Regions from separate parts of the Streptomyces sp. bgisy027 genome, predicted to be linked through region 1. Evidence: riboswitches for the same ligand, from Rfam matches in the RefSeq annotation. Region 1 holds a riboswitch; the other holds the start of a gene.

What was found. Region 1 has a riboswitch for glycine ahead of gcvP (aminomethyl-transferring glycine dehydrogenase). Riboswitches for the same ligand answer to the same signal wherever they lie in the genome.
Region 2: it holds a riboswitch for glycine, as region 1 does, so the genes downstream of both, gcvT (glycine cleavage system aminomethyltransferase GcvT) here and gcvP (aminomethyl-transferring glycine dehydrogenase) in region 1, are expected to answer to the same signal.

Annotation. Positions count from the first base shown of each region.
Region 1 is NZ_JBYIVZ010000020.1:151,623-155,440, reverse strand. Features, by position in the region: gene AC3ETA_RS22100 (DNA polymerase IV) at 1-857, shown strand, start outside; gene AC3ETA_RS22095 (PRC-barrel domain-containing protein) at 863-1,264, opposite strand; glycine riboswitch at 1,379-1,474, shown strand; gene gcvP (aminomethyl-transferring glycine dehydrogenase) at 1,649-3,818, shown strand, end outside.
Region 2 is NZ_JBYIVZ010000054.1:63,135-66,952, reverse strand. Features, by position in the region: gene gcvH (glycine cleavage system protein GcvH) at 24-401, opposite strand; gene gcvT (glycine cleavage system aminomethyltransferase GcvT) at 525-1,643, opposite strand; glycine riboswitch at 1,683-1,798, opposite strand; glycine riboswitch at 1,799-1,905, opposite strand; gene AC3ETA_RS38665 (AAA family ATPase) at 2,075-2,749, shown strand; gene AC3ETA_RS38660 (enhanced serine sensitivity protein SseB) at 2,829-3,620, shown strand; gene AC3ETA_RS38655 (enhanced serine sensitivity protein SseB C-terminal domain-containing protein) at 3,787-3,818, shown strand, end outside.

The DNA.
Region 1 (3,818 bases):
TGCGGCGGGCCGGTATCCATACGGTCGAGGAGATCGCCGAGGCCGGTGAGGACGAGCTGGTCCGGCTGCTGGGCAAGGCCCATGGGCATGCGCTGTACGCGATGGCGCTGGCGCACGACGAGCGGCCCGTGGTGGCCGAGCGGGAGACCAAGTCCGTGTCGGTCGAGGACACGTACGACGTGGACATCCACGACCGGGTGCGGGTCGGGCTGGAGGTGCAGCGGCTGGCCGATCGCTGTGTGCGGCGGTTGCGGGGCGCCGGGCTGTCGGGGCGGACCATCGTGCTGAAGGTGCGGCGGTACGACTTCTCGACCCTGACGCGGTCCGAGACGTTGCGGGGGCCGACGGATGATCCGGCGGTGGTGCGGGAGGCCGCCGCTCGGCTGCTGGAGTCCGTGGACACGACGGGTGGGGTGCGGCTGCTGGGGGTCGGGGTCAGCGGCCTTGCCGACTACACGCAGGAGGATCTGTTCGCTCAGGCCGCGGGGGAGCTGGGGGAGCAGCAGCCGGTGGAGGGCGGGGAGGACGGCGCGGAGGCGGTGGCCGTGGCGCGGGGGGAGGAAGGGCCGGGCGAGCGGAGGTGGCTGGCCGGGCACGATGTGCGGCATGCCGAGTACGGGCACGGGTGGGTGCAGGGGAGTGGGCTCGGGCGGGTGACCGTGCGGTTCGAGACGCCTGGCTCGGCGCCGGGGCGGGTGCGGACGTTTCGGGTGGAGGATCCGGGCCTGGCGGCGGTGGAGCCGTTGCCCCTGGTGGAGGAGCGGCCCGGAGGGAGTGGGGGAAGCCGGGGTGTTGCGGGAAGTGGGGGATCTGGCACGGCGGGGGCATCTGAGGGGGCTGTGGCCGGTGGGGTCTGAGCTGGTCAGGGGTGGGGGGTCGTGGGGTCGTTGTCGTTGGGGGGTTCCGTGGGGGCCAGGTTGCCGAAGTCCCGGTCGGGGGGAGGTGGCGGGGACGCCACGTCGAGGCCGTAGTGGTGGTAGAGCTGGAGTTCCTGTTCGGGGGACAGATGGCGGCCCACTCCGAAATCGGGTGCGTCCTTGATCAGGGCGCGGTCGAAGGGGATGCGGAGGGTGCCCTCCACCAGCTCGCTGGGCTCCAGGGGGACGAAGGCGTCGCGGGAGAACAGGCCGGTGCGTATCGCCGCCCATTCCGGCACTCCGGTCGCGTCGTCGAGATAGACCTCGTCGATGGTGCCGATCTTGGTGCCGTTGCGGTCGAAGGCCTTGCGGCCGATCAGATTGCGCGGATCGATGTCGGTCTGCACGGGCCCTCCACTTGGTCGCAACTCATCCGTAAGCACTACGAAAAGGCAGAATGGTGAGAGCGGCCACTCGAAGGTCCGTGCGGCGACCTCGCTGGTAGGCTTTCTAGCGGCTGCTGACCCCGTGCGGGAGAGTCCTCCGGAGAACACCGGAGGCGCCGAAGGAGCAAATCCTCCCCGGAATCTCTCAGGCTCACGTACCGCACGGACGAGGTCACTCTGGAAAGCAGAGCGGGTGTCGACGGCTTCCGCTCTCACCGACGGTGAAAGCCGACGGCCTTCGGGCGGTCCGGTGAAGCTCTCAGGTTGAGATGACAGAGGGGGAGGCCGTCCGGGTACCCGCGCCGTGGTGCCCCTCGAAGGTCGTCAGACCAGGAGGCCTCCGCAATGACCGCCCACCGCATTCCGCTCTCCGAGCTCGAGCAGGGAATCCCCTTCGAGCAGCGTCATATCGGTCCCGATCATGAGGCCCGGGCCAAGATGCTCGCCCAGGTCGGGTACGGCTCCCTCGACGAGCTCACCGCCGCCGCGGTGCCGGACGTGATCAAGAACGCCGACTCGCTGGACCTGCCGGGAGCCCGCACCGAGGCGGAGGTGCTGGCCGAGCTGCGGTCGCTGGCCGACCGCAACCAGGTGCTGGACTCGATGATCGGGCTCGGGTACTACGGGACCTTCACCCCGCCGGTCATCCTGCGGAACGTCATGGAGAACCCCGCCTGGTACACGGCCTACACGCCGTACCAGCCCGAGATCTCCCAGGGCCGTCTCGAGGCCCTGCTGAACTTCCAGACGGTGGTCGCCGAGCTGACCGGGCTGCCGACCTCCGGTGCTTCCCTGCTCGACGAGGGGACGGCCGCCGCCGAGGCCATGGCGCTGTCCCGGCGCATGGGCAAGAACAAGAAGGGCCTGTTCCTGGTCGATGCGGACGTGCTTCCGCAGACCATCGCCGTGATCGAGACCCGCGCCGAGCCGACCGGCGTGGAGATCGTCGTCGCCGACCTCAGCGAGGGCATTCCGGCCGAGGTCGCCTCGCGTGAGATCACCGGCGTGCTCCTGCAGTACCCCGGCGCCTCCGGTGTCGTACGGGACATCAAGCCGGTCATCGACCAGGCGCACGAGCTCGGTGCCCTCGTCACCGTCGCCGCCGACCTGCTCGCGCTGACGCTGCTCAAGTCGCCGGGTGAGCTCGGGGCGGACATCGCGATCGGTACGACGCAGCGCTTCGGCGTGCCGATGGGCTTCGGCGGCCCGCACGCCGGCTACATGGCCGTCCACGAGAAGTTCGCGCGCAGCCTGCCGGGGCGGCTCGTGGGCGTGTCCGTGGACGCCGACGGCAACAAGGCCTACCGGCTGGCGCTCCAGACCCGTGAGCAGCACATCCGCCGGGAGAAGGCCACCAGCAACATCTGTACGGCCCAGGTGCTGCTCGCCGTGATGGCCGGTATGTACGCCGTGTACCACGGGCCCGACGGGCTGCGGAGCATCGCGCGGCGGACCCACCGGTACGCCTCGATCCTCGCCGCGGGCCTCGCGGCCGGCGGAGTCGAGGTCGTGCACGGCTCCTACTTCGACACGCTGACCGTGCGGGTGCCCGGAAAGGCCGCCGAGGTCGTCGCCGCCGCCCGGGAGAACGGCGTCAACCTGCGCCTCGTCGACGCCGACCACGTCTCCGTCGCCTGCGACGAGACCACGCTGCGGGCCCAGCTGGGCGCCGTATGGACGGCGTTCGGGGTCGAGGGCGACATCGAGGCGCTGGACGCCGGCACCGAGGACGCGCTCACGGACGGGCTGCTGCGCACCGACGACTACCTCGCGCACCCCGTCTTCCACCAGTACCGCTCCGAGACGGCGATGCTGCGCTACCTGCGCCGGCTGGCCGACCGGGACTACGCGCTCGACCGCGGCATGATCCCGTTGGGCTCCTGCACGATGAAGCTCAACGCGACCACCGAGATGGAGCCGGTCACCTGGCCGGAGTTCGGGCAGCTGCACCCCTTCGCACCCGCCGAGCAGGCGCAGGGCTATCTGACGCTCATCCGCGAGCTGGAGGAACGTCTCGCCGAGGTCACCGGCTACGACAAGGTGTCCCTCCAGCCGAACGCCGGCTCGCAGGGTGAGCTGGCCGGTCTGCTCGCCGTGCGCGGATACCACCGGGCCAACGGAGACGAGCAGCGGACCATCTGCCTCATCCCGTCCTCCGCGCACGGCACGAACGCCGCCAGCGCCGTGATGGCCGGCATGAAGGTCGTCGTCGTGAAGACCGCCGACGACGGCGAGATCGACGTCGAGGACCTGCGCGCCAAGATCGAGAAGCACCGGGACGAGCTGTCCGTGCTGATGATCACGTACCCGTCGACGCACGGTGTGTTCGAGGAGCACGTCGCCGACATCTGCGCGCAGGTGCACGAGGCCGGCGGGCAGGTGTACGTCGACGGCGCGAACCTCAACGCGCTCGTGGGACTGGCCAAGCCGGGCCACTTCGGCGGCGACGTCTCGCACCTGAACCTGCACAAGACCTTCTGCATCCCGCACGGCGGCGGCGGTCCGGGCGTCGGCC
Region 2 (3,818 bases), on a different contig from region 1:
TCAGACATAAGGGATACGACTCCTCAGCCGGCGGTGTGGGCGACGTACTCGTCGGCGGAGAGCAGGTCGGCCGGCTCCTCCGTGATGCGGACCTTGAACAGCCAGCCACCCTCGAAGGGGGCGGAGTTCACGAGCGCCGGGTCGTTCACCACGTCCTCGTTGATCTCGGTGACCTCACCGGTGACGGGGGAGTACAGGTCGGAGACGGACTTGGTCGACTCCAGCTCGCCGCAGGTGTCACCCGCGGTCACGGTCGAGCCGACCTCGGGGAGCTGGGCGTAGACGACGTCGCCGAGCGCGTTGGCCGCGAACTCGGTGATGCCGACCGTCGAGACGCCGTCCTCGGCGGTCGACAGCCACTCGTGTTCCTTGCTGTAGCGCAGCTGCTGGGGGTTGCTCATGGCCTGAATTCTCCTGTACGCGCGGGAGTGGTGATGAATGAGGGACCGCTGGATGCGTGCGTGATCAGCGGAGATGTGCGCAGGGTCACGCACGTGTGCCGCTGTCAGTCTCTTCTTGCGGCGCTACTTCTGCCGCTTGTAGAACGGCAGCGCCACGACCTCGTAGGGCTCGTGGCTGCCCCGGATGTCCACGCCGACCCCGGCGGTGCCGGGCGCCGAGTGCGCGGCGTCGACGTACGCCATGGCGATGGGCCTGCCCAGGGTGGGGGAGGGCGCACCGGAGGTGACCTCGCCGATGACCTCGCCGCCGGCGACGACCGGGTACCCGGCACGCGGGACGCGACGCCCCTCGGCGATCAGGCCGACCAGCACGCGCGGCGGGTTCTGGGAGGCGCGCTCGGCGGCCTCGGTGAGCGCCTCGCGCCCGACGAAGTCGCCCTCCTTCTCGAACTTCACCACCCGGCCGAGCCCGGCGTCGAAGGGGGTCAGGGCGGTGGTCAGCTCGTGGCCGTACAGCGGCATGCCCGCCTCCAGGCGCAGCGTGTCCCGGCAGGAGAGCCCGCAGGGGACCAGGCCGACGCCCTCGCCGGCCTCGGTGAGCGCCTGCCACAGCTGCACGGCGTGCTCCGGCTTCACGAACAGCTCGAAGCCGTCCTCGCCGGTGTAGCCCGTGCGGGCGATGAGCGCGGGGACGCCGGCGACGGTGCCGGGCAGGCCGGCGTAGTACTTCAGGCCGTCCAGGTCGGCGTCGGTCAGCGACTTCAGGATGCCGGGGGACTCGGGGCCCTGGACGGCCAGCAGCGCGTAGGCGTCGCGGTCGTCGCGGACCTCGGCGTCGAAGCCGGCGGATCGTTCCATCAGGGCGTCGAGCACGACCTGGGCGTTGGAGGCGTTGGCGACGACCATGTACTCGGTCTCGGCGAGCCGGTAGACGATCAGGTCGTCGAGGATGCCGCCGTCGGCCTGGCAGATCATGGTGTAGCGGGCGCGGCCGACGCCGACGGAGGCGATGTTGCCGACGAGGGCGTGGTTCAGCAGCCGGGCCGCGTCCGGGCCGGTCACGGTGATCTCGCCCATGTGCGAGAGGTCGAACAGGCCGGCCCTGGTGCGTACGGCGTTGTGCTCGTCGCGCTCGGAGGCGTAGCGCAGGGGCATGTCCCAGCCGGCGAAGTCGGTCATCGTCGCGCCGAGCGAGCGATGCAGGGCATCGAGCGCGGTACGACGGGATTCGGTGCTGCTCATCGGTCCGTTGTCTCCCAAAGGCATGACAGGCGAGGTCGTTCCTCCCCATCTGTCATCGGAACCTGAGAGGTTCGCCATGATCCCGAAGACGGTGATCACGGCTTGCACCTTGGGTGGAGCCGCTGCGCACACAGCGACCCGCTTTTCAGATGTGCCTCGCCCGCGCGGTAACGGGGCCTGAGAGATTCAAGGGAGGGACTTGCTCCTTCGGCGCCCCAGCGATGCACCGATGCACTGCTGGGAACTCTCCCGCGCGGATTCAAACGGCCGGTATGCAGTTGGCGCCGCCATCATTGCATGCCGGACCCCGTCGGGGGCAGGCCATGTCTGTAACCGGCTTGTGGCAGGAAGCGAACGAAAAGGAAGAGATCCTCTATTACCTTCTCTTTACGCTCAGTGGGGATGGGGACTCCTGACCCCGGAGGAGGACGATGACGGTGAACCGCACCACGGCGTACGCCACGACCTCGGGCGTCGCGCTGCCCGAGCAGAGCGCGGCACCCCGTGTCGAAGCGCACGTCGCGTGCCCCGCGCCCGTGGTCCGGGATCTGCGCGAGCGCTCCGGTCACAGCCCGCACGCGCTGCTCTTCGGCCCCAAGGACCTCGTCGTGATCACCGGCCTGCCCGGCAGCGGCAAGTCGACGCTCATGCGGCGGACGGTGAAGGGTCTGCGCATCGACTCCCAGGACACCCGGGACCGCTGGGACGCCCGGATGCCGGGCTTCCTCCCGTACGCCGTCTACCGCCCCCTGGTCCGCCTCGCGCACTACGCCGGGCTGCGCCGCGCGCTGCGCTCCGGCGAGGGCGTCGTCGTGCACGACTGCGGCACGCAGGCCTGGGTGCGCGGCTGGCTGGCCCGCGCGGCGCGCCGCCGGGGCGGCACCCTGCATCTGCTGCTCCTCGACGTGACGCCGGGCACCGCCCTGGAGGGCCAGCGCGAGCGCGGCCGGGGCGTCTCGCGGTACGCCTTCCTGCGGCACCGCCGAGCGGCCTCCCGGCTGCTGCGCTCGGCGGCGAAGGGCGAGCTGCCGCAGGGCTGCGGTTCGGCGGTGCTGATCGACCGGGACGCGGCGGACGTGCTGCGCCGGATCGGTTTCGCGGGCTGACGGTCCGCAGCCCTGGCGGGGGCGGACACCGGCTAGCCTTCTGAGCCTCAGACGTGGTTCACAGCAGGCGGTCAGACAGATGGACTTCCCAGCGGATCTCCCCGCGGACTTCTCGGCCCGGGCCCACCTCCACCCGCACGGAGGCTGGCCCGGCAACGAACTGGAGGAGGTGCTCTCCTCCTCCCTCGGCACGCCCTCGGCGGGCGGCCGGATCATCGAGGTGCTGGGCCGCAGCTTCGTGTGGGTGCCCCTGCCCAACGGCGGCGGCCCGCACAGCGGCCCGCTGGATCTGCCCACGGTGGAGATCGGGGGCCAGGGGTACGTCCCGGTCTTCAGCTCCGAGGAGCAGTTCCGGCAGGTCGTCGGCTCCCACATGGCGTTCACCGTCGCCCCGGCCGTGGAGTTCGCGCGCGGCCTGCCGCCGCACGTGGGCATCGCCGTGAACCCGGACGGCGTGGTCGGCGTCCCGCTGCCCCCGGCGGCCGTCGCCGAGCTCTGCCGGGTGGGCCGCACCCCGCTGGACGGCTCCACCTCCGGCGGCCGGGTCAAGCTCTACGAGCCGGACTGGCAGGAGGACCCGATCGACTTCCTCGCCGCGGCCTCGGCCGAGTTCGCCGCGACCGGCGTGGTCGCGACGGCCCGCCGCTGCCTTGCGGCGATCGAGACGGCCGCCCCGGTGATGTTCATAGGCGTCGAACTCTCCCACTGGGAGGGCGACCTGCGCGCCGCCCCCACCGAGGCACTGTCCCGAGCCCTCACCCGCACCCCCCTGCCCTGGCAGGTCAACCTGGTCCTCCTGGACGTGGCCCAGGACCCGGTGATCGAGTGGATGCGCGCGAAGGTACGGCCGTTCTACACGCGCGACTCCTGACGCCCGTCAGGGGCAGCGCCCCTCCACAGGCGCGGGGAACTGCGCGACAAGCCACCCACGACCCGCGGCAAGCAGCCCACAATAGGACCCGAGCTCCATCCGGCTCTCCCAGCGGAGCGCCTAAGCTTGGGCTCACAAGCCATGTTTCCCGAAGGGGCGGTACATCGTGAGCGCGAGCGGCACAACCTCGACCGGACA